Tautonia marina: one gene and its partner. The protein of the gene in region 1 interacts with the protein of each later gene in a pairwise test. Links are inferred from orthologs where the notes say so. Each region holds a gene or a part of one and is shown in the gene's direction. Other genes may lie near its edges.

The links.
Region 2: the proteins of GA615_RS06530 (region 1) and GA615_RS03775 interact in binary tests that used the Escherichia coli proteins (3 or more experiments, as listed by UniProt). The link is inferred for Tautonia marina from one-to-one orthologs.

Annotation. Positions count from the first base shown.
Region 1 is NZ_WEZF01000004.1:98,848-114,223, reverse strand. The notes cover bases 456-3,238. They hold GA615_RS06530 (cysteine desulfurase family protein), read left to right. Parts: upstream 456-1,132; coding sequence 1,133-2,344; downstream 2,345-3,238. Other genes in these bases: GA615_RS06520 (phosphoglycerate dehydrogenase), read right to left, coding at 2,888-3,238; GA615_RS06525 (HesB/IscA family protein), read left to right, coding at 2,448-2,777; GA615_RS06535 (class I SAM-dependent methyltransferase), read right to left, coding at 456-980. Outside these bases: GA615_RS06540 (aminotransferase class V-fold PLP-dependent enzyme), read left to right, coding at 1-246; more of GA615_RS06535, read right to left, coding at 267-455; more of GA615_RS06520, read right to left, coding at 3,239-3,871; GA615_RS06515 (endo-1,4-beta-xylanase), read left to right, coding at 4,495-5,973; GA615_RS06510 (PSD1 and planctomycete cytochrome C domain-containing protein), read left to right, coding at 6,100-8,592; GA615_RS06505 (DUF1501 domain-containing protein), read left to right, coding at 8,649-10,124; GA615_RS28570 (fused response regulator/phosphatase), read left to right, coding at 10,486-11,688; GA615_RS06495 (chemotaxis protein CheW), read left to right, coding at 11,807-12,316; GA615_RS06490 (methyl-accepting chemotaxis protein), read left to right, coding at 12,571-14,916; GA615_RS06485 (CheR family methyltransferase), read left to right, coding at 15,002-15,376. UniProt on the Escherichia coli protein: Master enzyme that delivers sulfur to a number of partners involved in Fe-S cluster assembly, tRNA modification or cofactor biosynthesis. Catalyzes the removal of elemental sulfur from cysteine to produce alanine.
Region 2 is NZ_WEZF01000002.1:295,626-311,131, forward strand. Bases 5,689-8,601 are described here. They hold GA615_RS03775 (iron-sulfur cluster assembly scaffold protein), read left to right. Parts: upstream 5,689-6,897; coding sequence 6,898-7,305; downstream 7,306-8,601. Other genes in these bases: GA615_RS03770 (aminotransferase class V-fold PLP-dependent enzyme), read left to right, coding at 5,689-6,847; GA615_RS03780 (tetratricopeptide repeat protein), read left to right, coding at 7,423-8,601. Outside these bases: pheT (phenylalanine--tRNA ligase subunit beta), read left to right, coding at 1-1,777; GA615_RS03755 (hypothetical protein), read right to left, coding at 1,833-2,117; GA615_RS03760 (GTPase domain-containing protein), read left to right, coding at 2,377-3,960; GA615_RS03765 (oxidoreductase), read right to left, coding at 4,000-5,427; more of GA615_RS03770, read left to right, coding at 5,579-5,688; more of GA615_RS03780, read left to right, coding at 8,602-10,200; GA615_RS03785 (tetratricopeptide repeat protein), read left to right, coding at 10,247-11,281; GA615_RS03790 (HEAT repeat domain-containing protein), read right to left, coding at 11,404-12,621; GA615_RS03795 (hypothetical protein), read left to right, coding at 13,069-13,767; GA615_RS03800 (endonuclease/exonuclease/phosphatase family protein), read right to left, coding at 13,814-14,953; GA615_RS03805 (hypothetical protein), read left to right, coding at 15,264-15,506. UniProt on the Escherichia coli protein: A scaffold on which IscS assembles Fe-S clusters. Exists as 2 interconverting forms, a structured (S) and disordered (D) form. The D-state is the preferred substrate for IscS.

The DNA of each region.
Region 1 (15,376 bases):
ACCCCCCGCGATCCAGGCCGACGCGCGGGGACCGTGGCCCTCGACGTGCCGGAGGGCCTGGCCGTCTCCCGAGCCCTGAAGGCCCGGGAGATCCTCTGCGACTATCGGCCCGGAGCCGGGATCCGCCTCTCCCCTCACTTCTACTCGCGGGATGATGAGCTGGACCTGGCCCTCGATGCCATTGCCGAGATCCTCGACTCCGGCGCCTGGCGGCCGTTCTCCACCACCACCGGCGCCGTGACCTGAGGGGCCAACATATCATGCGATCATCGCGTTCCGCTCGACTGGCGAACCTGTGCGGGGGCCACGGCGAAGTGCGGCCGGCCGAGGGTTGTGGCCGATCGCGCCAGCCCTTCCGTCAACAGGAACGGGGCGGGGCCTCGATGGACCGTCTGTTCTGTCTCGACGAATCCGGCGTTGGCAAAGAGGTCGCGCATCCGGGCCCGAGAGCAGTGATGCACGTTCCCCTCGACCGTCTCCACGCAGACGTCGTAGATGAACCAGCCCCAGGGGGCATCTCGATAGCCGTCAACCAGCATCAACCGGCCCCCCGGCTTGAGGACGCGGTGCATCTCGGTTACGGCCCGCTGCTGGTCGGGATAGTGGTGGAAGCTGTTGGCGCAGGTCACCACGTCGAAGCTTCCGCTGGCGAAGGGCAGGTGCTCGCTGTCCCCCTGGACTGGCATCAAGGCGTCCTGGTGCGAGGCCCAGCGTCTCGCTCCGCCCTGGAGCATCTCGGCGACGAGGTCCATGCCGAAAACCTGGGCATTCGGCAGGGCCTCGAGAATCTTCTCACCGAACTGGCCGGTCCCACACCCAGCATCGAGGACCCGGATCGGCCGGTCGCCGAACCGCTCCCAGATTCTTCGAATCAAGGCCCGGTGCGAGGGGCCAAAAAGCAACCACTGGAGGATGCAGCGGTCGTACGACTCACTCCAGCGGACGAACTCTTCCGTGGCTTGCTGCTTGTCGTAGCCCATTGGGTCGCGTCCTTCGATGACCGTCTCGTGCGGGTTCCTTCCCGAGGGGGGGCCGACGTAGCTTGATCGAGACGCCATTTTTCGACAAGGTGGATTTTCCCCGAACCTCCGACCGATCTCCCCTCGATCGGGAGCTTCTCGCCGTGACCGCGATGCCCATCTACCTCGACAACCACGCCACCACCCGCACCGACCCCCGCGTCGTCGAGGCGATGCTCCCGTATTTCACCGAGCAGTATGGCAACGCCTCCAGCGTGTCTCACCGATTCGGGTGGGAGGCAAGCGACGCGGTGGATCGCGCCCGCGAACAGGTCGCCGCGTTGATCGGGGCCGAGCCGTCCGAGATCGTGTTCACCTCCGGCGCGACCGAGGCCAATAACCTCGCCCTCAAAGGAACCGCCCTCGCCGCCCGAGGGCCAGGGCAGGGGGGGGATCACCTCGTCTGTTCGAGTGTCGAGCACCGCGCCGTCCTCGATCCCCTCCGCCGCCTGGCTCGGGAATCGGGCTGGCACCTGACGATCGTTCCCTCAGACCCTCACGGGCGGATCTCAGTTGAGGCCGTCGAGCAGGCCCTGACTGATCGCACGGTCCTCGTCTCGGTGATGGCCGCGAATAATGAGGTCGGCACCCTCAACCCGATCGGGGCGATCGGGCGTCTCTGTCAGGATCGTGGCATCGTGTTTCATACCGACGCGGCCCAGACGGTCGGCAAGATCCCGATCGATGTGCAGGCCGATGCCATCGACTTGCTGAGCCTGACCGCGCATAAGTTTCACGGTCCAAAGGGGATCGGCGCCCTCTTTGTCCGTCGCCAGGGCCGACGGGCTCGGCTGGCGTCTCTGGTCGATGGCGGTGGGCACGAGCGCGGATTGAGGAGCGGCACCTTGCCGGTTCCCTTGATCGTCGGGCTCGGTCGGGCGGCCGAACTGGCCCGGGAGGAAGGCCCGGCCGATGCCGATCGGATGCGATCGCTTCGTGACCGATTGGACCAGTCCATCCGGACCTTGCTTCACAATCAGGGGGTCGTGCTCAACGGCCATCCCACGGAACGCTTGCCGAACAACCTGAACCTCAGCTTCGAAGGAGTGGAAGGTGAGGCCCTGATGATGAACCTTCGAACCCTCGCCGTCAGCTCGGGAGCGGCCTGTTCCTCGTCCGAACCCGAACCGAGCCACGTCCTTCGGGCAATGGGTCGAGACGAGCGGCTTGGTCGGGCCAGCCTTCGCTTCGGGCTCGGCCGGTTCACCACGTGTGAGGAGGTTGAGCTTGCCTCGACAATCGTCGCGGAAACCGTGACCCGACTGCGTCAATCGACTTGCAACAGCCAGGTCAATCACCCGGATCTTGCGCGGGCCGACTTGTGATTGGCCGACAACTGCGTAGAATGTCTAACGTTGATCGCACCCACCGGCGAAGTACGTTCGCCGTTCCTCCCTCCGTCTTCCAAGAGTCAGGAGCACGAACCCGATGAGTGTCACGCTCACCGAAAAGGCCGCCAGCGAGGTCAAGCGGATCATTGAAGAACAAGGCAACGGTCAGGAACTGGTCCTGCGCGTGGGGGTGCAGGGTGGCGGTTGCAGCGGCTTCTCCTACAGCCTGAACTTTGACTCCGAGACCAGCGAGCGCGATCGCGTGGCCGAGTTCCACGGCGTTCGTCTGGCCATCGAAAAGAAGTTCGACCCGTATCTCGACGGGACCATCATCGATTTCATCGACGACCTCGGCCGTCGCGGGTTTGCCTTCAACAACCCGAACGTGACCAAGAGCTGCGGCTGCGGAAGCTCGTTCCAGGTCTGACCTTGGCTGGCCCTGGGAATTGGTGAGAGCGGATCGCTCGATGCCGCTCGCCGGCCCTTGGAATGAAGGGCCGGCGAGGCTCTCCTCCGGGCCATCGAGCGGGCGATCGCTTACCAGGTCCAGTCGGGGCCGACTTCGGGGTTGACCACGCAGTGGCCCGGCCATCGGCCCTCGTGCAGATCGACGATACATCGCGCCGCCAGCTCGGCCATGTCTGCCATCGATCGTTCGTCCACCCCGGCGATATGAGGGCTGGAGACGACGTTCGGCAGGGCAATGAGTGGATGATCGGCCGAGGTCGGCTCGATGCGGTACACGTCCAGACCGGCCCCCGCCAGGTGTCCGGACGTGAGGGCCTGATACAGGGCCTCCTCATCGACCAGGCCTCCCCGGCTTGTGTTGATCAGGATCGCCCCCGGCTTCATCAGTGCGATTCGACGTTCGTCGATCAGATTTCGGGTCGCGTCGTTCAGAGGGACGTGAAGACTGACCACGTCCGACTCGGCCAGGAGTGCCTCAAAGGAGCGTCGCTCGACTCCCTGCTCCGCCTCAAAAGCGGAGTCGATCACCTCGTCATACGCCAGCACCCGCATCCCGAACGCCCTGGCCCGAGGAACCATCGCCCGGCCGATCCTTCCGAGTCCGACGAGTCCGAGGGTCGTGTTCCGCAAGGGACGAACAATCGTCCGGTCCCACCCTCCTGATCGGATGATCCGGTCGTTGATGGCCACACGTCGAGCAACGCCGAGGAGCAAGGCAAACGCCTGCTCGGCAACGCTCTCATGATTAGTTCCCGGCGTGATGGTCACGACGATCTTTCGGGCCGAAGCCGCTGCCACGTCCACCGCGTCGTAACCCACCCCGGTTCGAGCAATCACGCGGAGTTTGGGGGACGCCTCAATCAGGGTCGCCGAGATTCGCTCTCCTCCAGCGACGATCGCCTCGCAATCCGGCAAGCTGGCAAATAACTGGGATTCGGTCAGGACATCATCACCCTCCGGGTCCAGGGTCTGAAACCCCCCGTTGTGGAGCAGGTTGCGGAAGGGGCCGGGCTGGTGGCGAATGGGGCTGGCACCAATCAGGGCGAGCGGCATGATTCGAGCGTCCGTTGGAGAATCGATCCGGAGAATTCCGACCACGTTTCGGTTCAGATCCTCGTACCGATCCGCATGATAACCGCTTCGGACGGTCGGTGCCCGACTCGTGGCCCGAGTTTTGCCCTGAGTTTCTGGGCATCGACAAGGCAAGAGTGGTAGGATCATGCTGAGGGCAAGGCATCTTAGAGTCGGTCGATCCAACGCCCGATCCTCAGGACCGGAGCGACTCAATCGTGCCAGAACGCGACTTGATCAGCCGACCGGCTCCCGACGTTGGTCGTTTCCTGATCGAGGAACTTGCCGACGCATTCGAGGTCTTGGTTCATGCTCGACCCCGCGCGAGCCGAACTGCTTGAGGTCGATCGATGGCGAACCGGTCTGCCCCGTTCGGATCGAGGCCGACACTACCGAGAATCCTCGACACCACCCCAGGGCGTTCGAGCTTCGCCGAGATGGCGGGGGATGATCGGAATTCCGTTCCTCCACTTGCAGTCACAAGGCAGACCGGCGAATTCTGTGACAAAGTTGGTGGAACGACACCAAGGCCTCAACGCACTCATGTTCGCCTTGGGTGACCCTTTGATGGACTTCTCGGGTAGGACTCGTGGACGATGGGCGTCATGAAGTTTCGATTAACGCCTCCTGATCTGTCCGAGCGACTGCCCGAACTGCGGCGAGGGTATTTCACCGGGCTCGATCGCACCCCAGAGCCGGTCTCGATCGACCTGCGGCCCGGTTTGCTGGTGACTCAGCGAGATGCCCCGGACAGTGGCCGTCTTCATGTGCCGTTCCCGGTCGAGGGGTTCGGGATGCCGTTCGTCAGCACGGCCACCCTGGCGGAACGATCCCGACCCTTTGATCTCACCGTGGAACTGGCCCGAGGGAAACTGTTCGACGTGCGCGGACAGGCCGCTGATTGGCGGCACATGGGGCTGCACCTGCCGAACGAAGTGTCGGCCCCGCTGGCTGAAGCCATCCGAGCCTTCTCCAGAGCAGTGACTTGCGATGACCCGGCACGGGCCGCCTCGTTTGCTCGGGCAAGCCTGGCTGCCTCCTTCCGGGCCGGCGAGCAGCTGACCGCGACCTACACGACTCAGGTCATCCGAAAACGCCTGGAACATGCCGCGAAACTGCCGACGCTGCTCGGGTGTGGCCTGAACGCCGATCCGGTCGGAAGCCCCTGGGCGGAATCGCTCGTCGGCGTGATCAACGCGGCTCGCCTGCGCTGTTCCTGGGCGGAGCTGGCCCCGACCGAAGGCCGGTATCGCTGGGAAGCACTCGATGCTCAAATTGAATGGTGTCAATCCCAGAATTTGATGCCGATGGCCGGGCCGATTCTGGAGTTTCGACCGTCGTCCTTCCCCGACTGGCTATGGCTCTGGGCCGGAGACGTCGAGGCGATCAGCTCGATGGCGATTGATCTCGTTCGCCAGGCGGTCACGCGCTACAAGGGGAAGCTTGGTCACTGGCATCTGGTCGCGCGTCCCGCCTCGGGAGACGTGCTCGGCATGTCCGAGGAGGAGCAAATCCGCCTGGCCGCCCGATGCGTTCAGGTCGCTCATCAGGTCGATCCCGTGACCCCCTTGATCGTGGACTTCGACCAGCCCTGGGCCGAGTGGCTCGGCTCCAGCCCCTTCCGAATCGGCCCCTTACATGTGGCCGATTCACTGTCGAGGGCTGAGATCGGTCTGGCGGGCGTCGGGCTGGAGGTTGCTCCCGGCTTCAGCGCGCCGGGGAGTCACATGCGTGATCTTTTCGAGTTTTCGCGGATGCTCGACCTGTTCGCCCTGCTCAATCAGCCGCTTCATGTCACCATCGCCCTCCCTTCGACCCGAGGTAAAGACCCTCAGTCCTCCGGTGAACTGAAAGTCGAGCGCCGGCAGTGGCCGGGCGCCCCCACTCCGGACTCTCAGCGCGACATGGCCGCCCGGTGGATCGCCCTGGCGGTTGCCAAGCCGTACGTTCGATCCGTGATCTGGACCCACGCCACCGATGCCGCTCCGCACGTCTTCCCTCACGCCGGCCTCTTCGATGCGGAAGGGCAGGCCAAACCCTTGATGGCGTGGCTTCAGGAGTTTCGAGCGTCGTATCTCCTGTGAGGGGGTCGAGTGACCGATCGATCAGAACTTCGTTTGGTTGACCCGATCGGTCCGTCTTCGGTACGATCAACAAGGGTTTGATCAACGGTTGAACGTCACGGCTTCTTCTCCCGAGGACCTTGCCTGATGATGCGTCTCGGCCGGCTCGTCTTGCTGAGCCTCTTCGTGGTCCCCGGTTTGAGTCGAGGCCAGAACGAGGCTGTCGATCGTGACCGTTCCCAAGTCTTCGAGACGTCGGTTCGTCCGATTCTTGAGCAGCACTGCCTGCGATGCCACGGAGCAGACGGGAAGACGCGAGGAGGGCTTGATCTGACCTCGCGTGCCGGATTGCTCAAAGGGGGAGATCTCGGTCCGGCGGTCGATCTGGATTTGCCCGGTGAGAGCCTGCTCATCGAAGCGATCACTTACGCCGGCCTGGAAATGCCCCCGACCGGCAAGCTTGACCCCGACTCCATCGCCATCCTCACCGAATGGGTCAATCAAGGAGCTCAATACAGCGGGGATGATCCCGACACGCCCACCCCTTCAGGCGGGGATGATCCGGAAGGTTTGATTTCGGACGAGGATCGACGCTTCTGGTCCTTTCAAGCCATCCAGCGGCCGGAGGTGCCGGACGTTCGGGACGCTGAGTGGGTTCGCGATCCGATTGATGCGTTTGTCCTGCGCAAGCTCGAGGACGCGGGGCTCTCTCCCGCACCGGAAGCCTCGAAGGCGACCCTCATCCGACGACTCTCGTACGATCTGACCGGCTTACCGCCGACACCGGAAGAGGTCGAAGCGTTTCTGGCCGACGAGTCACCCGACGCGTACGAAGCGCTCGTGGATCGCCTGCTCGATTCTCCGCACTACGGCGAACGGTGGGGGCGACACTGGCTCGATGTCGTGCGGTACGCGGAATCCAACAGCTTCGAGCGCGACAACAACAAGCCGAATGCATGGCGTTATCGCGATTATGTGATCAAGTCTCTGAATGACGACAAGCCGTACAATCGATTCCTTCTTGAACAACTGGCCGGAGACGAACTCGATGACGTCTCGGCCGAGTCGATCATCGCCACCGGATTTTATCGTCTGGGTGCCTGGGATGATGAGCCGACCGACCCACCTCAGGCACGATTTGACGAGCTGGACGATATCCTCAGCACGACCTCGCAGGCGATGCTCGGGCTGACGATCAACTGCGCCCGATGCCACGATCACAAGATCGATCCGATCCCTCAGCGCGACTATTACCGATTCCTCGCCTTCTTCCACAACCTGAAACCTTATTCGTATCGCGAAGATCACATTCTTACGGAGATCGCCTCGGACGAAGAGCGCGAAGCGCACGAACACGCGATCGCCGAGCGCTCACGACGCGAAGCCGCGATCCAGGAGAATCTGTCTCCGATCGAATCGAAACTGCTGGCGACGGTTCCGGAACCGAGACGGTCGAATCTTCGGAACGGCACGTTTGAGGAGCGTCGGCATGTCCTCGACGGCATGGCCGAGCAGGAGCTGTCGGCCGAGGAATTGGACCTGTACCGTGCCCTGATCGGCCAGTGGAAGGCCATTCCACCGGTGCCGCCGTTGCCGATGGCTCTGAGCGCCCGCGAAGACGGCCCCCAGGCGCCGGAAACCGCGGTCCTGATCCGAGGCAGTGCTCACGCTCCGGGCGAGGCGGTGACACCAGGGTTCCCGGAGGTGCTGGGGACTGCGGATCCGACCCTGCCAGCGCCTTCGGCCGGGGCGACCTCGTCGGGTCGTCGACGGGTGCTGGCCGAGTGGATCGCGAGTCCGAACAACCCGTTGACCGCTCGGGTCGCGGTGAACCGGGTCTGGCATTACCACTTCAGCCGAGGAATTGTCCGCTCCCCCAACGACTTCGGCTTTCAGGGCAGTGTGCCGACCCATCCCGCGTTGCTCGATTGGCTGGCCGCCGAATTCATGGAGAATGACTGGCGATTCAAGCCGTTGCACAAACAGATTGTGATGTCGAGTACGTACCGGATGTCGTCGCAGGGGAACCCCAAGGCGCTGGCGATCGATCCGGAAAACGACCTGTTCTGGCGCTTCAACCTGAGACGCCTTTCGGCGGAAGAATTCCGGGACGCCATGCTCGCCGTGACGGGCACTCTGAACCCAAAGATGGGCGGTCCGAGTTTTTACCCGGAAATTCAGAAAGCGTATCTGGCGGGTCAGTCGCGCCCGGGAGCAGGATGGGGGCAGTCGTCGGAAGCAGAGCAAGCTCGAAGAAGTGTTTACATCTACGTGAAACGGTCACTCGTAACTCCGATTCTCGCCAGCTTCGACGCGGCCGATACCGATTTTTCCTGCCCGGTTCGCTTTGCGACGACCCAGCCGACCCAGGCATTGAGCACCTTGAACGGCCCGTTGCTGCACGAGCAGGCCAGTGCGCTCAGTGCCCGGGTTCGTTCGGAGATCGGCGGCGATCTGCCCGGGCGAATCCGCCGAGTCCTTCACCTGGTCACCTCGCGGACCCCTTCGGCCGAGGAAATCAACCGAGGGATCGCTCTGGTCGAGGAATTCCAGGACGAGCATGGTGTCGAGGATGATCAGGCCTTCCACCTGTTCTGTCTGCTGGCACTGAACTTAAACGAATTTCTTTATATCGATTGATGATTCTCGGAACGAAGGCGACCCGTAAGCCCCCCGAGTCCATGGAGACGTGTGTGATGAGCAACCCGAATCGATCGAGGGGTTCCTTCTGCGGACGAACTCGCCGTGAGTTCGTCTGGCAAACGGGTCTTGGCTTCACCTCGTTGGGGTTGGTGGATCTCCTGTCTCGGGACGGATTCTTCTCGAAGTCGGCTCAGGCGGACGCCGGATCGACCGGCTCGTACGTCAACCCGATGGCGCCCAAGACCCCGCACTTCACTCCGAAGGCCAAGTCTGTCATTTTCCTGTTCATGTATGGTGGACCGAGTCATATTGACACCTTCGATTACAAGCCTGATCTGTTCCGGCTCGATGGCAAGACGATTGCCGTCAAGACGAAGGGAAGGGCCGGTTCTCGGAATGAAGGGCGCATTGTCGGGCCGAAGTGGAACTTTCAACGGTACGGCGAGTCGGGCCAGTGGGTCAGCGACCTGTTTCCGCACCTCGCCGGATGCGTGGACGACTTGGCGTTCATCAAGTCGATGACGGCCGATAGCCCGTTGCATGGCTCGGCGATGCTCCAGATGAACTCCGGGAAAATCTTGAGCGGCAGTCCGTGCCTGGGAAGCTGGGTGACGTATGGTCTCGGCTCCGAGAACGAGAATCTTCCTGGGTTCGTAGTCATGCTCGACCCGGTGGGAGGTCCGATCTCGGGGGCAAAAAACTGGTCGAGCGGCTACATGCCCTCGACGTATCAAGGAACGATCCTACGATCACAGGGCGATCCGATCGTCGATCTCAGTCGGCCCGACGGCATGACCGACGCCGTTCAGCGGCGCCTGATCGACACCTTGAACGAGTACAACTCGGATCATCTCGCTGCCCGGTCGGATCAGTCGGACCTGGCCGCCCGGATCTCCAGTTTTGAGCTGGCGTACAAGATGCAGATGGCCGCTCCCGAGGCGACTGAGATTCAGGGAGAGACGGAAGAAACGCAGCGGCTTTATGGGATCGACGACCCAAAGACCGAGAATTTCGGCCGCCGTTGCCTCCTGGCGCGTCGGCTGGTCGAACGTGGTGTACGTTTTGTTCAAATTTATGCGGGAGGGGCTCACAACGACGATAACTGGGATGCCCATACCGACATCGAGGCCAATCACAACTTCCATTGCGGACGCACCGACAAGCCGATCGCCGGCCTGCTCACCGACCTCAAGCGTCGGGGACTCCTCGATGAAACCTTGATCGTCTGGGGAGGCGAGTTCGGCCGCCAGCCAACGGCCGAATACGAGAAGGGCACCGGTCGAGATCACAATTCCTACGGCTTTACCATGTGGATGGCCGGCGGCGGAGTGAAAGGAGGGACCTCGGTCGGAGAGACCGACGACCTTGGCGCCGCTGCAGTGAGCGATCGTTTTCATGTGAAGCATTTGCATGCGACAATCTTGACTCAGCTCGGACTGGATCCCGACCGCCTGAACTTCTTCTATGGCGGACTTGATCAGACACTCGTGGGAGTGGAAGGGGCCGATCCGATTCGACAAATCATCTAATTCTTGAAATCCACGTCTGACGACAATCAGTCCTCTATGGCCCGATCGCGTCGTCGGAAGCCGGAGCCTGGCCTGTTGATGGCGAGGATCGGTCCCCGTTGTCTGACCCGTCAATCTGACGTGAGAAGACCTGGCTCGGTCCTCGCGACCTGATCGTCGTCGTGTTCCGAACTCAGAATGGCTTCCTCAAGAGGCTGTGTCCCGGTGAGTTTCTGTCCCAGCCTCGGCCTGTCCGATCGTCTGCAATTGGTTGAGTGCCTGCTGTTCTCAATCGCCGGAACAGGCTAGGATCGTTTCTTCGGTGTGAGATTCACGTCGTCTTTCTCGTCCGATCGGTCACGTCTGCAGCGAGGCCCCTTTGATGGCCACCGGCCTGAGCGAACACAAGGTCAAGGTTCTCCTGATCGATGATCAACCCTTGATTGGTGAAGCCGTGAAGCGGATGCTCGCCAACGAGCAGGACATTGAGTTTCAGTATTGCAAGGATCCGTCGCAGGCGATGGAGACGGCCGAGGCATTTCAACCGACCGTAATCCTTCAGGACCTCGTTTTGCCCGACGTGGACGGGCTTGATCTCGTGAAACTCTACCGGAGTCGCGAGGCAACCCGGGACGTTCCAGTGATCGTGCTTTCAACCCGGGAAGAACCGCAGACCAAGGCGGATGCCTTTGCCTTTGGTGCGAACGACTATATCGTCAAGCTCCCGGATCGGCTCGAACTGCTTGCTCGGATCCGACACCACTCAAAGGGCTACATCAACCAACTTCAACGCGATGAAGCCTATCGGGCGCTGGTTGCCAGCCAGGAAGCACTCGCACATGACGTGGCCGAGGCGGCCCGGTACGTCCAGTCCTTGCTCCCAGCCCCGATCGATCAGGGGGCCATTCAAGCAGACTGGCGGTTTATTCCCTCGGCACAACTAGGGGGAGACACCTTCGGATATCACCAGCTTGATGACGATCACTTCGCCGTTTATTTGATTGATGTGGTGGGTCATGGGGTCGGAGCGGCGCTGCTTTCCGTTTCAGTGTTGAACGCCATTCGGTCGCAGTCGCTTCCCGGCACCGATTTTAAGGACCCCGGGCAGGTTCTGACTGCCCTGAACGAGCGGTTCGAGATGTCTCGCCAGGCGGACAAGTATTTCACGGCCTGGTACGGTGTGTACCATCTGCCGACCGGAGTCATCCGCTACACCGGAGGCGGTCATCCCCCCGCGCTCCTGGTTTCGGACGCTTCGGGAGAAACGATCATGCTTGAGGCAACCGGACCGATGGTGGGAGCGTTCGACGGACTCGAATTTGAGACGAAGGAGTATGCACTCCAGGGGCCGGCGACGGTGTTCGTTTACAGTGATGGAGTTTTTGAGGTCCAGCGAACGGATCAAACGATGTGGCCGTTTAGCGAGTTCGTTTCCTATCTGGGCCAGCAGTCAAGGGCCGAGGGCTCTGCGATGGACGCGCTGATTGAGTACCTTGGTTCTCTGTCGGGCAAACCGGGGTTCGAGGACGATTTCTCGATTGTCCAGATCCGCCTCATGCCCGGTCCGCGGGGGGATGCCTCCTGATCCGCCGTCCTTTGGGAGTTTCATAAGGTAAACTGAAGAGAGTCTCGGTCGCGGCATCTCGTGGCGATCGGGTTGTCCGGATTCGGTTGACTCCTCGGATTGATGGGCATTTGCGACCATGTCCTCTGCTTCGAATCCACCCCAGGCGTCAACTCCCACACCGGCGGCTCCTCGCACTGAAGGGACACTTCTGCAGTTTGTGGGATTCCGGCTCGACCGTTCCGACTACGCGGTTGCAATTCGCCGGGTGCAAGAAATTATCCTGATGCCGGCGATCACGCGGCTGCCGCAGACCCCGGCGGATGTCGAAGGGCTGATGAATCTGCGTGGGACCGTTCTGCCGGTGATCAATCTCCGGACCAAATTTGGCGTGCCCCCGAAGCCGTTCGACGAGCAGACCCGCGTGGTGGTCGTCAATGTTCAATCGCGAACGGTTGGATTGATCGTCGATTCCGTCTCTCAGGTCATGCGGGTCGGTGAGGACCAGCTTCAGCCCCCCCCGCCAGGGATCGCGTCGGTGGCCTCTTCCGCCATCTCGGGGCTGTTCCGAGATGGCGATCATCTCGTCATCGCGCTCGATGTTGACCGCCTGCTCGGTCATCTCGATCTCGAATCGGACGGAACTTGAGATTCGGGGACTGCCCCCGAATCTCCGATCGCATTTGATTGGTGACGGATCCAAAGAACGGGGCAGGAGGCCAGGTTCTTCTTCCCAGCGACCCCTCCTGAGCACGATTCATGAGTCACGATCAGCGCGATCCCGAACCGATGGACGTCCCTTCTCCGACGGCGGAGGAGGCACCGTCGAGTCGTTCCTCGAAGCGATCATCAAGCTCTCGAACCCGAAACCGAACGGCTCGCCCCACCTCCGAGTTGGAGCCGATGGCCTTGGCAGAAGATGCGTTCGATCGGCTCGAAGAATCGAAGGCCGATACGAGAGCCATGATTGAGGCTTTCGCAGGTCTTGTCCGAGCGAACTCGACCAACGACATTCTGCGCGAAGTGCTTTCGGCGATCCAGGCGACCTATGGCTGGGAGATCGCGTGCGCTCGGAGACCGGATCCCTCGACCAACACGCTCGTATTCGGACTCGATTCGGGAACAGGCAATGTTCTCTTGCGCCGATTGGCTCAGGAACGAGTGATTCGTGCCAACGAAGGGGTTTCGGGAATTGCCTGGCAGCGCGGCGAGTCGGTGTCGATTGAGGACTTGCTTGCAGACCATCCGTCGATGAAGGATCGGATCGCGAAAGAGGCTGGACTCAGGGGAATGATCGCGCTGCCGATCCGAAGCAGCGGCGAGGTGATCTCCGTGCTCGAGTTCGGCTCGACCCGTCCGATCGAGATCACCGAACTTCGGATGGATGCACTCACGGCCATCGCTCAGACGGCCTCGAACAAGATCAGCCACCTGAACCAGTCGCGCGAGATGAACCGCTTGGCCCAGATGGTTGCCAACGCACCGCTGAACATGATGTTTGCGGATAGCGATCTCCGAATTCGCTATTTGAACCCGAAGTCCATCGAAACCCTGACCCGTCTTCAAGCGTCGTTTAGCGTGCCGGTTGAGAAGATGATTGGCCAATCGCTCGACGTGTTCCATAAGAATCCTGAGCATCAGCGCACCTTGCTCTCGGACCCTGCGAACCTGCCGTATCACGGCACGATGCACCTTGGATCGGAACTGATCGATCTGGTTGCATCTGCGATCGTTGACGAGACGGGTGAGTACCTTGGTCCCATGCTGACCTGGGAAATTGTCACGGGGAAGCATCTCCAAGCGGTTCGAGAAACGGAGATGCTGGCCGACTCGAACGCGGTGAACTTCCTGTTGATGCGGTTAGGCAAGGCAAATACGCCGGAGGAAGTGATCAGGATCGCACTGGAAACCGTCCGAGAAGCGTTCGGATGGCTTTACGGTTCGTTCTGGAAACTGGACACTGAGGAGCGATCGCTCGTATTCGCGTATGAATCAGGAGAAATGCCAGACGAGTTCAAGCGGGCGACGAAAGCCTCTCGCTACGTCGAAGGACAGGGCCTGAGTGGTCGTTGCTGGCAGCAGCACGACCTTGTGTTCGTCCCCGAATTGTCAGAACTCTCGGGATGTCCCCGAGCCGGCGTGGCGCGCCGGTGCGAGGTTTCGTCGGCCCTGGCCATCCCGATTCAGCTGAACGGCTCGTTTCTCGGCGCCATGGATTTTCTCACGAGAGAAACAATTGATCCATCCGAAAATCGACTCGAAGTGATGCGGAGTGTCGGCAGGCTGGTCTCCTCGGCCCTTGATCGGGTCGATCGACAATTCCGGGCTGAGGCAGAAAAACGCGATCTGGAAGAAAAGGTCACTTCGCTGATGAACGTGGCTTCGGCCGCGGCGGCAGGGAATCTGACGGTGGAGGTTCCGGTTCAGGGCGAAGACGATCTGGGGCGTCTTGGCGCCGCGATGGCCAACATGATCAGGGATCTGAAAGAGATCATTAGTCAAATTGCCGAATCGACCGGCCAGTTTGCAGAAGGCTCTCAGGTGATCGCCGAGAGTGCGACCTATCTGAGTGAATCGTCTCAGAGTCAGGCCGCGACGGTCGAGGAGATGTCGGCCTCGATCGAGCAACTCGGCCGGGCGATTACCGAGATCAATCAAAATGCCGAGGCTGCTCGCACACAGGCCGAAGAAACCTGGGGACTGGCCCGGCAAGGAGGGGAGGCGGTCGAGCAGGCCATCGAGGCCATGGGCTTGATTACCAAGTCGAGTGAACAGGTCAGTGACATTACCCAGGTCATCGGGGAGATCGCCAGTCAGACAAACCTGCTCGCGCTCAATGCCGCCATCGAGGCCGCAAGGGCCGGGGAGCATGGTTTGGGTTTCGCGGTGGTCGCCGACGAGGTCCGCAAACTCGCGGAACGCTCCAGCGCTGCGGCGAAAGAGATTACGTCCTTGATCAAGGAATCGACACGTCGCGTGGCGGATGGTGCTCGCCTGTCCGAGAAAGCCGGGTCTTCCCTCGCAACGATCGTGAAGGGAGTCGAAGAAACGACCGAACGAATCGGTAAGATCGCCCGAGCCACGCATGAGCAGTCCGAATCCGCTTCGGAGGTGACCAAGGCGATTCAGGACGTCTCGGGCATCACCGAAACGAACGCATCGAGTGCCGAGGAGCTATCGGCCAGTGCTGAGGAGCTTGGAGCCCAGGCCCAGGCCTTGCGTCAGGCGGTTTCGGGCTTCAAGGTCTGATGCGACGACTCCTTCGAACCGGAACCTCCGTGAATCCATTCCGGGGGTTCTGGAGTTCGCAGGCGTCGGTGTGAGGCGAGAGACAATGCAACAGGATTTGCTCCCCGATGATCTTTTTGATCAGTTCCGAGCCATGATTTACCGGACCACGGGGATTCGCATTCCTGAAACCAAGCGTGTGATGCTCTCCAACCGCCTGAAACGACGGGTCCAGGCGACTGGCGACGGAACCTTCGAAGCCTACTATGCTCGCTTGGCCGCAGGTGGCGATCGCCTGGAAATTGGTCGATTCGTAGATGCGATCACCACCCGAGAAACCTATTTTTTTCGTGATCCGCACCACTTCCAATGGCTGGCCGATCGATTTGCAAAGGAACTGATCGAACGAAGCCGAGTGAAGAAACACCCCAAAAGCATGGCGATTTGGTCGGCCGCGTGCAGTGGAGGCGAAGAGCTTTAC
Region 2 (15,506 bases), on another replicon or contig:
ATCCGGTTCGTCCGTGACCGACCTCACCTCCGTGTCGATCGAGGAGCCGGGCCTTTGCCCACGCTTCACGGCTCGGATCGTCACCGGAGCGAAGGTCGGCCCGAGCCCCTGGTGGATGAGAAAACGGCTGGAAACGCTGGGCGTCCGCTGCATCAATAACATTGTCGACATCACTAACTATGTGATGTTCGAATGCGGCCAACCCCTGCATGCGTACGACCTGAAGACCCTGGCCGAACACCGTCTGGTCGTCCGCAAGGCCCGTCGCGGTGAGCAGCTCGTTGCCATCAACGGAAAGACGTATGAACTGACTCCTGAGATGCTTGTCATTGCCGACGCTCAGCGTCCGGTCGGGCTGGCCGGGGTGATGGGCGGCCTGGAGACGGAGATCGGGGACCAGACGACCGACATCCTGATCGAGGCGGCCCAGTTCGATGCGCTTTCGGTTCGTCGGACATCCCGAGGGCTCGGTTTGATGAGTCCGTCGAGCTACCGGTTTGAGCGAGCGATGGACCCCGAACGAACCGACTGGGCCAGCCGGCGGTGCGCTCAGTTGATTCTGGAACTTGCCGGCGGCACCCTGCACGAAGGGGTGATCGACCTGGCTTCCGAGCCTGCTCCCGAGCGGCCGGCAATCATGCTGAGGTTTTCACAGATCGAGCGGGTGCTGGGGATCGAAATTCCCAGGGTTCGGGTTGAGGCCATTTTTGACTCGCTCGGCCTGGAACGGATCTGGCATGACGAGCACGCGGCCACCTTCCGCCCACCGACCTGGCGGAGCGATCTGGAACGGGAGATCGACCTGATCGAGGAAGCGGCTCGTGTCTATGGGTATGAGCATATCCCCGAGGATCAACCGGTTCCGCTTGCCGCCTCCAGCCTCGGTCGTCGCGAGCGGATCGAACGGGCCGTGCGAGACGCCCTGACCGGCCTTGGATTCGACGAGGCGGTCTGCTTTAGTCTCGTGTCCGATGAACTCGTCGCGCCGCTCGATCCCCTGCCGGTCGAGCCGCCAATCCGGGCCGAGCACGCCGACTTCCGCAAGAACAGCGCCCTGCGCCAGAGCCTCGTTCCGAGCCTGCTCGCCGCCCGGTCGTACAACCAGTCGCACGGCAACGCCGACGCCCGGCTGTTCGAGGTGGCCCACGTCTACCTGCCCCGGGTCGAGCGTCCGTTGCCCGATGAATCGCCTCGGGTGGCGCTGATTGCCGGCTCGGATTTCTTCGCGATCAAGGGGATTGTGGAAGCCCTGCTCGATCGGCTTCATCTGGCGGATCAGCTTGTCTGCCGACCGGCCTCCCCCTTCCCGATGGCCGAGGGCCGTTCGGCCGAGTTGCTGCTCGGGGACATGCACCTCGGCTACGCCGGAGAGATTGACGCCGAGGCCGCGCGCCGATTCGGCCTGAGAGGCCCTTGCGCCGCGGCCGAACTGGGGCTTGATGCCCTGATCGATCGCGCCGACCTGGTGCCGCCCTATCACCCGGTCCCGATGTACCCGGGGGTCACGCGAGACCTGTCACTGGTGGTCGAGAAGGCCCTTCCCTGGGCCTCGCTCGCCGAGGTTGCACGCAATGCCGGGGGCTCGCTTCTGGAATCGGTCGAATTTCTCGACACCTTCGAAGGGGCCGGGATTCCCGAAGGCTGCCATAGTCTTCACTTCGGCCTGACCTTCCGGAGCGCTGATCGCACCTTGACCGGCGAGGAGGTCGAGGCGTCGATCCGAGAGATCATCGACGCCTGTCGGACTCGATTCAACGCGACCCTCCGGGCCTCCTGATCGGAGGCCGGGGGCCGATTCTCAGGGTCCGAGACTTCGGGTCGAGCCCCTCGAATCACGGGGTTTCCGACTCCGGAGCGGGAGCGTCGAGGGGAGGGGTGATGGCGACGGGCGCCTCCTCGTTGCTGATTTCCTCCTCGACGATTTCCTCCTCAACCACCGGCTCGGAGCCGGCCTCGGCTTCCAGCTCAGACGGGCTGGCAACCTCTGGAGCGGATTCGCCGAAGTCGATCTCCTCGTCGATCCCGGCTTCTCCCCCACCACCACATCCGCTCAACCCCAGGGCGAGCGAGACGATCCATCCTAACGACCACTGCGATCGGAACCATCGGGCTGTCATTGAAGCACACCTCTTGTTGCATCGGCTTCCGCGATTGCAGGGCAATCTCCCGTCGAGACCGGCCCGTTCTGTCGCCGTTATAGCGATCAGGCCGACCAGGGACTACGGGGCCGTCGGCGATCGACTTGAAAATCGAAGGAACCGGGCCGACGATAGGGGTTTGATTTTGCGTCCGATGGTCTGATGAACCGGGTGAGTTCCGGCGCCGCGGCTCGCTCGGAGAGTCCTGAGCGATCGCGCAATCACGGGGGGTCTCGACGTGCTCCGAAACTGGCGGGCCTGGGTGCTGATCGCCCTGATCGTGGTGCCGTTCGGCATCTACGTCGTCATTGGTTCCCTCTGGCTCTTGGAGCACGGCTGGCTCTGGGTGACGGCGGTGGCGCTGAGTTGGATTGGTTCGTACGCGCTGTTCGCCTATCTGGCGGATCGCTGGACGAGGTCGTCGAACCCGCTTTTGCCCCCGCTCGACTGGGATGCTCCCCAGACGTTCAGCCCTCGAGATCGGGAAGCCTGGCAGATCGTGCAAGGAATGTGCAAGCGGGCCGACGAGGCGGCGATCGAGGCGTTGACGGTGGGTGACATTTATATCAACACCGGACGAGAGCTGGCCGTCGCCCTGGCCCGGCACTACCACCCGGGCGCTCGCGACCCGATGGATAACGTCTCGGTGGTCGAACTCCTGACGGCCCTGGAGCTGGCCGCCGAGGACCTGAACCGGCTCTGTCGGCAAATTCCCGGCGGTGACATCGTCACCCCTGGGCACTGGAAGCAAGCGATCGACGCGGCCAATCTTGTCAACCGGGCCAATGAGATTTACACGTATCTGCTTCCGCTGTTCGCTCCCGTGGCGGGAGTCGCCCGGCTCGGAACGCAAAAACTGATCGCTCAGCCCGCCTGGCGAAACATGCAGCGGTCGTTGATGCGGTGGTTCTTTCGGGCGTATGTCAACCGGCTTGGCTTGCATCTGGTCGAACTCTACAGCGGTCGCCTGGCGATTGGATCGGAACATTACCGACGCCTGACCCGCCGGGTGCATGCCAAGGCCGACGCGACGCACGACGAGGGGCCGACCCCGGTCATCGCGGTTGCCGGCGGTCGGGGCGCGGGCAAGTCGCTTCTGATCGCCGCCCTGGAGAAGTCGATTGGGGATGATGACCTCTCGGGAGTCAAGGCGAAGCTGATCCAGGCCGGCCGAGAGCCAGGCCTGGCCGATCGGCTCGAATCGGTGACGTTCCTGGAAATCCCTGGGTATCGGGCCATGCCGGGGCCGGATACGGCTCGGGAGCGCAGTAGCCGCAAGGATGCCGTGGCCGCGGCCGAGGGGGGAGATTTCCTCATTCTGGTCGCCGATGCTTCACGGGGCGACCTGAGCGATGACCTGAATTTCTGCCGAGAGTGGATCGAAGCGTACCGAGAACAGCCACACCTCGATCGCCCGCCCGCGTTGGTCGTCGTGACCGGGTTCAATCGCTTCCGCGATGTGTCCGACTTCCGGGGGTCGGGTGCTGCCGAAGGGGCAAGCGTGGGGACCACCCTCAAGCCCATCGCCAGGGACGAGGCCATTGCCGCGTTGAAAGCCGAACTGCCGGAGGGGATCAACCGCGTGATCGCCGTCGAGCTGGGGGATCAGTCCCCCGGCGCGGTGGCCGAGACGGTCTTGCCGGCGATCGCCCGACGGCTTCCCGATGCCGAGCGAATCGCCTTGCTTCGTCACCTGCATCGGCAGTCGAGCCGATCGAAGGCCCGTCGGCTTTTCTCGTCCATCGGCACGCAGGGGAAGCACCTCTGGCGGTCGATGCGGCACCGCTCCGCGAGTCGACCCGAGAACGACGACGAGGAGTAATCCCGAACTCGGAAGGGTCCGACGGGGCCAACGTGAACCTCAAGTCGACGGGGCTGTCTGCTGCGCCTCTTTCCAGATGGGGTCGTAGACCTCCTTGTCGAAGGGAGGGCAGCCGGTGGCGAACTGGCCCAGGTCGTTGTGCTTCGATCGCATCAGGGCGGTGCAATAGCTGAACGTCCGGCAAATGCGTTTGCGATCGAGCGGGCGGCCTTCGAGGACGTAGCGGGCGAAGTCGGGATGCGAGAGCGACGCCCGGCCTACGCCGACGATCGACACGCGACCGTCCCGGACGTTGGCGGCCCCGGCCTGGAAGATGAACGCCTGGAGCCAGGAATAGCCCGACCCGAGGATCGGCAGGTCGGGGAAGGCCCGCTGGATTTGCTCCGTCACGCGGAAGTGCCGATCGACACCGATCAAGGGGTGTTCGGGCGTCTCGTAGCCATCCGGCGGCGGGTACTCGAAGGGCCGGATGATGTGGGGGCTGCCGTACGGGTTGCCCATCGTGACGTTGACCATCGCCACGCCGAGGTCTCGGAGCATGCCGATCAGGCGGATCGGCTCGTCGAGATCAGGGCGCGTGTGGTCTTGCGGATCGGTTCCCCAGGAAGACCGGAGCGGGTAGGAAACCTGCTCCGGCTCTCCGGCCTGATCGGCCCCGGTGCGCCAGGGGATGCCGTCGTAGACGTTCATCCGGGTGGCGACCATCAAGGCCGGCAGGCGATCGCGAATGCGAGCCACGACCTCCCGGATGAAGCGGGTTCGGTTCTCGAACGATCCGCCATACTTGCCGGGGCGCGTGTGGCTTGAGAGGAGTTCGCAGAGCAGGTAGCGGTGGCACTGCTTCAGGTCGATGAAGTCGAAGCCGACCCGCGCGGCGACCTCGGCGGCCTCGACGTAACGATCTTGAAGGCGGTCGAGGTCGTCGTCGGAGAGGAGCGGGGTGTCGGCGTCGGCCAAGCGTTTCGTCGAGCGGTCGATGATGGTGCGCGGGTCGAGCCAGGGATCATGCTGGGCGAGGAACGGCCGAGGGACGCTGTAACGGCCCGAGTGGGTCAGTTGCAGTCCGACGAGCAGGTCGGAATCGTCTCCCCAGGCCTCGCGGTGCGACTGGCGGCATTGATCGAGCAGGCGGGCGAGGCCGTCGGCTCGGGCTTCATCGCAGACGAGTTGCCGGGTGTTGGCCCGGCCTTCAGGGACGACGGCGGCGGCCTCTCCCCAGATCAGCTTTGCCCCGCCGTCGCCGAACCGTCGGTAGCGCCGGAGGGTCAGTTCCCCGGGGTTGCCGTCGAGATCCCCGTCACAGCCTTCCATGGGATGAATGGCCAGGCGATTGCCGATCGTCCGGCCGCCGATGGTCAGGGGTTGGGCCAGGGGAGTGAGTTCCTCACTGAGTCGGATGTCGAGCCCCATTGCCTTGGCATCGGAGAGCAGGGCATCGGCGGCTTTGTACTTGAAATATCGGGACACGAAGCAAACTCCCGGGGATCGAGACGACGGGCGAAACCCCATTGTTTTGGTCGAGAACGATCGGGGGAAGACCGAGCAAGATCGCCTCGAATCTCGTATGATGGAAAGCATATCGCCCGGCCCTCTCTTGAAGCCAGCCCACCGGAGCATGATGGCGACCGTTGATTCTCCTTTGCCTCGGCACGATGACCTGAAGGCCGATTTCCCGGGACTGCACCAGGAAATCCGTCCGGGTGTTCGTTTGACCTACCTGGATAACGCGGCGACGACCCTGAAACCCTGGAGCGTCATCCGAGCGGTGCAAGCCTACGACTCGGAGTATCCGGCGAATGTCCATCGCGGCATCCACGCCCTGAGCGAACGGGCGACCGAGGCGTATGAAGCGGCTCGGGAGACGGTGGCCCGATTCGTTGGTGCGGCCGAGGTTGAGGAGATCATCTGGACCCGAGGCACCACCGACGCCATCAACCTCGTCGCGCAATCGTGGGGCCGGACCTTCCTCCGGGAAGGGGATGAGATCGTTCTGACCGATCTGGAGCATCATTCGAACCTGATTCCCTGGCAAATGCTGGCGAAGGAAAAGGGCCTGATCCTTCGCTTCGCCGAGATTACCGACGACGGGCGTCTGGAAGACGAAGCCGTGGAGCGGCAACTGTCGGATCGGACGCGGATCGTGGCGATCACGGCCATGTCGAACGTGCTGGGGACGGTCACGCCTCTGGACGAGGTCATCGCCATGGCGCACGATCGGGGGGCGATCGTGGTCGTCGATGGTGCGCAGGGGGTCGCGCATCATGCGATCGACGTGGGCAAGCTCGGAATCGATTTTCTCGCCTTCTCCGGCCACAAGATGTGCGGGCCGACCGGTGTGGGGGTCCTGTACGGGCGTCGCGAACTTCTCGAAGCGATGCCCCCGGCCTGGGGAGGCGGCAGCATGGTCACCCGAGTGACCCGGGAAGGAGCCGAGTGGAACGACCTGCCCTACAAGTTCGAGCCGGGGACTCCACCGATCGCGCAGGCGATCGGCATGGGCGCGGCGGTTGAGTACCTTTCACAGTTTGATGCAAAGGCCCTGATTGCTCATGAACGTCAGTTGATGGACCACGCCCACCGATTGATGGAAGACATCCCCGGGGTTCGGATTCTCGGCCCGAGTCCGGACCACAAGGGGGGGATTCTGAGCATGGACATCGAATCGGTTCACCCGCACGACCTGGCCCAGTTGCTCGACCGCGAAGGAGTGGCCATTCGAGCCGGCCAGCACTGCGCGATGCCGCTTCACCAGCGATACGGGTTGATGGCCAGCGCCCGAGCCAGTGCCTATTTCTACAACACTACCGAAGACTTTGATCGATTGGCCGAGGCGATCCGCCACGCGATCGAACTGTTCCGCGATCGACGGTCCCGCCGGAGCGGTTGACCTCATCTCCCCTCCCCCCCACGCGACAGCAGAGAGAGGACCGACCCCGCATGGAAGACTCGTTTTACCGCGAAGAACTGCTCGACCATTACGACAGCTCGCCGTACCGAGGACGCCTCGACGTGGTGGACCTCGACGCCGATCTGGATAACCCGCTCTGCGGGGATCAGATCCACTTCGAGGTCGCGCTCGATACCGAGGACCCGGAGCGGATTGCCCTTGCCCGGTTCCAGGGGCGCGGCTGCGTGATTAGTCAGGCTGCGGCCTCGATCCTCGCCGAGCAGATTGAAGGCCAGCGTCTCGAAGATGCCCGGGCGCTGGGTGCAGACCGGATGATCGAATGGATCGGCATTCCGTTGACCCCAGCCCGGCGGAAGTGCGGCCTGCTCGCGCTTCGGGCCTTGCACCGGGCGATTGATGCCCGAGCGAACGTCTCGAAGACTGGTCCGGCGGGTTGACGACCCGCTCGAACGCGTCGTAAAGTTTGATGCAGGCAAGCTCCCTTGATCACCACGCGGCGGCCAGTCCGTTTTCCCGTCGAATTGCCAACGGCCCCGGCCCGGGAGACCCTCTCGATGGTTCGATTTCGTCGCGCCGCGGTTCTGATCGCGGCGGTGCTGGTGCTGGCATCCTGCGTTTGCTCCATCGCCGAGGCTCGTCAGGAACAAGCGGTCGATGCTCCTTCGAGCCGGTCGCTCCGATTTCTCGAAGGCTTGCGCGAGCGTGGGTATTTCGACCTGGCCGACGAGTACATCGCCTCGCTTCGAGCCGATCCCGCAACCCCGGACGAGCTGAAACCGATCCTGGCGTTCGAGGAAGGGCGCAACAAGCTCCGAGAAGCCGAGGTCGCCCTGGAACTGGAACGGCGCGACCTGCTGCTCGACCAGGGCCGGGCCGCGTTCGACGCCTTCCTCAAGAACCATCCCAGCCACGAACTCGCGGTGGAAGCCAAGGTTCAGCTTGCTCAGGTGCTGTACCAACGAGGCCAGACCGCCGTCCTGAAAGCCGACGAGAGCGAGGACCCTACCGACCGCGAGGCGAAACTTGCAGCCGCCCGAGCCGCCTTCGCCGAGGCCCGACGCTCCTTCGACGCCGCCCGAAGCGACCTGGAACAAGCCTACCAGGCTTTTCCGGTCGCCTTTCTCGACGAGTCCGACCCCAGACGAGCGGCCCGAGACGAGGCCCAGCGCCGCCTGATCGACGCGATCCTGAAACGTGCCTTGATCGATTACGACGAAGCACAAACCTATCCCGAAGGGTCAGACGATCGCAACCGCTTGCTCGATGAGGCCATCACTTCGTTCAAAACCATCTACGACTCGTACCGAACCTGGATGGCCGGGTTCGCCGCCCGGATGTGGCAGGGAAAGAGCCTTGAGGAAAAAGGGGACCTCGGGGCGGCAATGGGCATTTATAACGAACTCCTGACCCATGAAGATCCCCGCCTCCGGGAGTTGCAACGTCAGGTTGCTTTCTTCAAGGTGATCGCCACCCGTAAGCGAGGCGAGTTCCCGCTGGCCGAGCGACTCGCTCGGGAATGGTTGACGGCCAGTCGGGGGGATACCGGCTCGTACGAGCGCCTCGGCGTGCAACTGGAGCTGGCTCGCAACATCGACGCCCAGCTGGAAGACAATTACACTGCGGCCGTGGCCCGGAAGGATGAGCTGGTCCGCGATCTCATCGGACAACTGAGCCAGGTGGTCGCCTATGCGTCGCCGTACAAGGCCGACGCCGTGGAGCTCTTGACGAAGTATCGGCCCAGCGGCCCGATCGATGCGCGCACACTTGCCGGCCTGAGCTTCGATCAGGCCATGACCCGAGCCCGAGAGGAGATGGGCCTTCGCTCGTGGGAGAATGCCATCGCCCTGCTCCGCGCCGCCCTGACGAAGGTAAACCCTTCCCGAGATTCGAGCCGGGCAAACGAGGCCCGCTACCTGCTTGCCTTCAATCTTTACTCTGCCGGTCGCTATCACGAGGCGGCGGTGCTGGCCAATTTCCTGGCCAGGCGCTATCCTTCCTGGGATTCGTCGCTGGCAGCCACCGAACTGGGTATGGGAGCCCTGGCCCAGGCGTACGAAACACTCAAGGGACGCGGGCAGGAGCAAGACCTCCGACGTCTTCAAGAGTTGGCCGACTATACCATTGCCACCTGGCCCGACTCGTCGCAGGCCGATGTCGCTCGCATTCTTCAGGGAGACATCGCGCTGGGCCAGGGTCGATACCCTGAGGCGATCGACGCCTACCTGTCGGTGAAGACCTCGGGGCGAATTCTCGACGCCAAGGCCAAGGCCGCCTCCGCCCACTGGAAACGCAGCCTCGAATTGCGGAAGCAGGCCCCCGAAGGGACCGAATCTCCCGAGGCGACCGCCGAGGCGGAGAAGGCCCTCGCCCTGCTGCAGGAAACCTACGACGCTCGCATCGAGGCTCGGGTCGCGCCAACCGATCCGGACCGGCTGAGCAATGCGGCCGATCTGGCCGAGATTCATCTGATCGAAGGTCGTCCCGGCGAATCCCTGAAGGTCATCGGCCCTCACACCGAAGTGCTTGGCTCAGCCTCCTCGATGAGCGGACGGACGGAGGAACTCTATCTCCGCTTGATGAAGCTCCAGCTTCAAGCCCACATCGCCGACGGCCAGACCGAAGCGGCCATTGAGGATATGAGATTGCTTGAAGCGGTGGAGTCGGGCGAACGCTTGACCCAACTGTTTTTCTCGCTCGGCCGGTTGCTCGAAACGGAGATGGAAGCCCAACGCCAGGCCGGAGACCGCGCCAGGCTTGAAGCCAGCCGGAAGACCTTCGAGCAGTTTCTCGAAGCCCTGATCGAACGGCAATCGAACCAGTCGTACGAATCGCTTCAGTGGGCGGGCGAGCAAATGCTCACCCTTGAGCGTCCCGATCGGGCGATCGAGATCTTCCGTCGGGTCATCGAGGAGTTCCCGGACAGTGATCGCCTGCTCCGCACCCGGTTGAAGCTCTCGGGAGCCCATCGGCAGGCCGGGCAGTTCAACGATGCCTGGTCCGTCTCGGCGAAACTGGTGGCCGAGCATCCCAAGGCGCTCGATTTTCTGATGGAACAATGCCAGGTTCTCGAAGACTGGGCCGCGGTCGAGCCGGGCTACTGGAATGTCGCCATCCGGCACTGGCAAGACCTTGCTAAGCGGCTTGAAGGCGCTCGCCCCCGCCCCTCGGAATATTACGAATGCTGGTACCACGTCGCACTCTGCCAGTTCAACAAGGGGAGCAAGGATGCGGCCCGGAGAACGCTTAAGAGTGTCATGGCCCTGTCGAACACGCTCGGTTCTCCCGAGATCAAGCAAAACTATGAGCAGCTTCTCCGCCGAGCCGGCGGATGAGCTCGCGCTCCGGAACCGAACTCTCGACCCGAGGACATCACGACGCATGAACTCTCATCGATCTCCCTGGGCCTTGCTGCTCGTCCTGGCCCTGGCAAGTGCCTCGATGGCCGACGACGTGGTGCTTGTGCCCGGCTCGACCATCACCGCTCCCGGAGGCCGGATTCGCGGAAACGTGGAGCGGGAAACTCCGGAACTGGTGCGAATCGCGGGGCGAGATGTTCCGCTCGACCAGATCGACGAGATCACCTACGACGCCCCCGGCGCGACCTTCACGCAGGCCAGGGTGAGGGAAAACAGTGGTGACCTGGAACAGGCCGCCGAGCTGTACCAGCAAGCCGCCGGCGAGGTGAAGAACCCACTCCTCGCGCAAGACGCCCGATTCCGAAGCGCCTCGGCCCTGGCCCGACGCGCTCAAGTCGATCCGTCGAAGCGAGACGCAGCGATCGACGCCCTCACGAAAATCACCACGGAGCTGTCCAGCAGCCGACATTATGGCCCGGCCCTGGAATTGCTCTCGACCCTGCAACTGGACGCCCAGAACTACGACGCCGCAGACCGGGCGCTTCAGGATCTGGCCAAACTTTCCTGGGCCAGCGACCGAGCGGCGGTCCTGAGGTCACAGGTGATGGTCAAGCGAGGGCAGTCGGAACAGGCGCTTCAGGAACTCGAGACCCTGGTCGGCCGATTGCCCGAGGGTAGCCCCGCCCGGATTCGAGCCGATCTGGCTCGGGCCGAGGCCCTGGCCGGTCTCAGCCGCTTTGACGAAGCGGAACAGGTAGTCCGCTCGGTGATCGACGAGGCTGATCCGGAAGACGCCTCGACCCTGGCCCCGGCCTACAATACCCTCGGCGATTGCCTTCGAGCGGCCGGGAAACCCCGAGACGCCCTGTTCGCCTACCTGAACACGGACATCCTTTACCCGAGCCTGGCCGACGAGCATGCCCGGTCTCTCGCCGCCATCGCTCAGCTCTGGCGGATTCTCGATCGAGACGATCGCGCTGCGAGTGTCGTCGAACGCCTCCAGCAGGAGTACCCCAACAGTCGTCACCTGCCGGCCGCCACCGCAACAGCCCCGTAATCCTGGCGTCAGGCTCGCCCGACCGAACCACCCAACGACCTTTGCGCGCAATCGAACGCCCCGCGGGCGAAGGCGGGGCGTTCCGGAGCGACCTGGAAGGGCATTCGGTCGTCACACGAGGATCAGTTGGCTCGGGGATAAAGATCCGGTGCACCGGGAAGCGGCGGCAGGTCGGCCGTCAGGTCGTCAAGCACGCGACGGGCGGCGTCTCGGATCGTTGGGGAGGGGTCTGAGGCCGCCATCTCCGCGACGCGACGACGGGCATCGGGCGATGCGAGTCGGCTCAGCGCTTCCATCGCCTTCGATCGGACCGTTTCATCCTCATCACGAGAGAGACGGTCGAGCCAGACAATCGGGTCGATGTCGTCTCGACGTTCAATCTGAGAGATGGCAGATGCCCTCAAATCCGCCCGGGGGTGATAGAGCAACTTGGCCAGGCCGATCAGATCATCGTCCAGCCCTCGGGCCTTGAGGACAAATTGAGCCGCCAGTGCGACCGGAGACTCGGGATCGAACAGGAGCGGCAGGACCGCGTCATCGGTCAACACGTCGCGCCGGTGAGCAAAACTGGTGAGGACCTGCATTCGAACGGCCGGAACGTCGTCGGCGATCCGAGCCACCGCCGGTTCGGCCATGGCGTCGATCGGCAGCTTGCCCAGGGCAATGACCGTGGCCAGCCGAACGCCTGGTTCCGGGTCGTCGAGCAAGGCGACCAAGGGGGTGTGCAGGCGGTTTTTCCAGGTGGCGACGGTTCGCTCGGCATCGGGCCAGATCGGTGCGCCCGGCTGCCAGGCCCAGACCCGCCCAAGCACCTCGGCGGCCCCTGCCCTGACGGCCGGAGAGGCGTCGGCAAGACCCACCGTCAACAGCTCCGCCGAGGGGGTCAACGCTTCGATCCAGCGATCGGGAACCGGGCTGACGGTCATCCGATCGAGCCCGACACCGACCAGTTCCATCACCCGGCTGCGATCAACCGGCCCAAACCGACGGAAGCCCGACCCCAGACCCGCCAGGTCGTCGAGCCAGGCGTTCAGTTGGTCTTCGGTCAACGGTTCCGCCGAGTCCGATTCGCCCTGGTCTGACTCCGAGGTCGCTCGTAAGGCATGATTCGCCTGAACCAACGACTCGACATCACCCTGCGCGAGCAAACCGGCCCGCGCCGTCAGTGGCTGCGCCGGCGGATTCTCGGGAGTTGAAGACGTCTCCGACGTGACCGATTGGTCGGGATCGGCCACCGGAGCGCCCGAAGGTGCCATCGTCATGGCCAGTCCGGCCGCAGTCAGTAATCCCGCGACGCCCACGAACCCCAGCCCCATCTGTGCCCCACGTCCCAGCGGCATGGTCGCCTCCCTGCGTCAGCCGGCTCGATGTTCGACCTGATCCGTACTCCCTCTCACCGAGGGCGACGGTCATCCTAACGAACCGGACCAGTCCGACAAGATCAGGTTGACCGAGGCAAAATTACCCAAACTTCCAGAATTACCAAAGTGGGCAGAAATTCTCGGGTCGGGTCTTTTCTTGTCATTTTCAGGCAATGAGGGGGCCGATCAAAGGAGTCAAGAGGAAGGCCGGACCACGGCTGGCCGACGAGGATTGAGCAGGGATGCGAGAGATCGGGACGATCGGCGTTCTGACGACGCAGGGAGTCTCGATCGGGGGTGAGATCCATGATAAGGCGAGTGCCGGGCAGGACGCTGTCGGCCGTAGTCGTAGCCGCGGCGGTGGTCGCGACCGCGGGCGCGGGTCCAGGGTCATCGGGGCTGCTGGGGAATCGTCGGATCGACCCGATGGAGGTTCTCCCGCTGCATCAGGTCGCTCCTGAAGCTCGGGCCGAGGTCGCCGAGGTGATCACGGAACACAGCTTCCACCACAAGGGGCAGCCGGAAACGTTTCCTTGCAATCCGCAACTGTATCTGAGTCTCCTGAACGAGCCGGCGCTGACGCTGGCGCTCTGGCAGGACCTGAGCACCAGTCCCGCCCGCCTCATGCAGATTGCGCCCGGGTTGTACCAGGGGACTGACGGGAACGGGACGACGGCAACCTGGAGTTTCGTGCTGCGATCTCCACAAATGCACGCGTTACTGTGCAACCTGGAATACCGCAGCCCTCGCGGGCCGGCGCATCTCGAAGGGCGCATCGTCCTGATTGTGCATACAAACTATTACAAGGAAGCGAGTGGAAGCCCTTGGATTCAGCACGAGGTCGAAGCGTTTGTCAAAGTGGATTCGAAGGGCTGGCGTGCCGTTGCCAAGACCTTTCGTCCCTTGATCGAACGCTTGCTCGTGGATCAGATTCAGGAAGCGGGATGGTTTGTCTCTTTGATGGGCCGCCTGGTGGAAACGTATCCGAACTGGGCCGAGGAGGTGATCTCGTCACACCCTCAGGTGCCGCAAGAAACGCAGGGGCATTTTCGACAGATCATTGAACAGGCTCGTCGGCCCGATTCCTCTCCTGGGCGTCCGGTCCTGATGGATCAGGCGGAATAAGGCCGTTCTGAACACGAGGGGATCTCAGGAGTGCTGAACCACGCGCTCAAGGAGTCATCGCCAACTCCTGGCTCCCCTCCGGCGCTTCCGGTTCAGGAGGCAGCAAGCGAACACACACGGCAAAATGATCGGAGGGTCCTCGCGGGTTGGGGTTATTCTGATCCCCGAATCGCAATGGCCCCCCGCGACCATCCTGGAGCGATGGCCCGTTGATCGTTTGCAGGGTCTCCACCGCAACAGTCCACCCCTCTCCTTCAAGGAGGCCGGGGGAGACGATAAGATGATCCAGAATCTGCCAGCGGTTCCGATATCGATAGGTTCCGAACGATTCCGGATCTCGACCGGCGAGGAGATTCAGCAACCGAGGTTGATCGAGCCCAGCCCCAGCGACCACCGAGGAAACATCGCCAGTCGCCCGAAGTCCGAGCCGAAGCGATTCATCATCCGGCTCATCATTAAAATCGCCGCAAATTAGCACATCCGCATTTTTCTCGGATATCTTTTCGATCTCCTGATACGTCGCATACATTTCCTGAGCATACGAGAGGCGTTTCGCGCCATCTTGATCGGTGAGACGGCTCGTCCAGTGTCCGACCAGGATCTCCAGTGGTTGGTCGTCGATCGTGATTCTGGCCCCAAGAAGGCGACGCCCGGCGGGGAAGGTTCGCGTGCCGCTCGGGTCGAGAGGAAGCCGCGTCAGGATGGCCGGCTCGATGCGCCGTCCTGAAATGTTGTCCTGGTGGGCAATCCCGGTGTACTGCCATTCGGTTGGGAGGCGACGATTGATCGCCTGGCGAAGCAATTCCACCGCGCGACGGTTCTCGACTTCCACCAGCGCGAGGATGTCAGGTCCTCGGCCATCATTCATCAAAAGGAGTGAATCGGCGAGCAAGTTGTGCTTGTGTTCGAGCGCTTTCGGATCGCTCGCGAACCAGGAGTCCAGGGGGTCTTGATTCTTGGGATCATCCACATCGTCAAAGAGGTTCTCGACGTTCCAGGAACAGAACAAATAGCCTTCTGTCGAAGCTGGAGGAACGGGCGCCTGGGTTCTGGGATTGCGCTGAAACGAGTCGAGCAGGAACACGATCCCCGCAAGGACCAGGAGAGCGATCAACCAGCGAGGATCGCGTCGAATGAGTCTGACCAGCATGGATTGCAGGTCTCGAGCATTCGAACGACGGGGCATCTCAGCACTCCTCTCCCTGAGCTCTCGCATCCGGAAGTGGTCAACCAACGGGGACCACGACGTTACAGGACGTTCGGATCGTAGTCTCTGGGCCCTCCGGCCGTCTAGCCGGGTGCCGTCGGCGTTGCTTGTTGAGACCTCGGATTCGCCGTAAAATCTTTTTTGAATTCAAGGCATGCGGAGCATCACCGCGTACTAGTGTCTCTCGGAACGAAACGTATTGTCATCGCCTGGTCATCCGACAGTCTGGACATGCCCTGCCCTGAATTGCGTCGACTGAAGTGGTCGCTGAGCCCTCTGAGGAATGTGAATGCCTGTGCTGCTGCTCCTGGTTTGCCTCGGCTCGACCCTGTTCATGACGGGGCTGATCTGGCTGGTTCAGTTGGTTCATTATCCGCTGCTCAGTGAGGTGAGCCCCGGTGCGTTCGGTCGCTACCATGCCGAGCATGTGCGGCGCATCGGGCCGATTGTTGCACCAGCCATGCTCGCTGAACTGATCAGCGCGGGGGGACTGGTCGTGGCGCCCCCCTCGGGAACTCCGAACTGGCTTGCA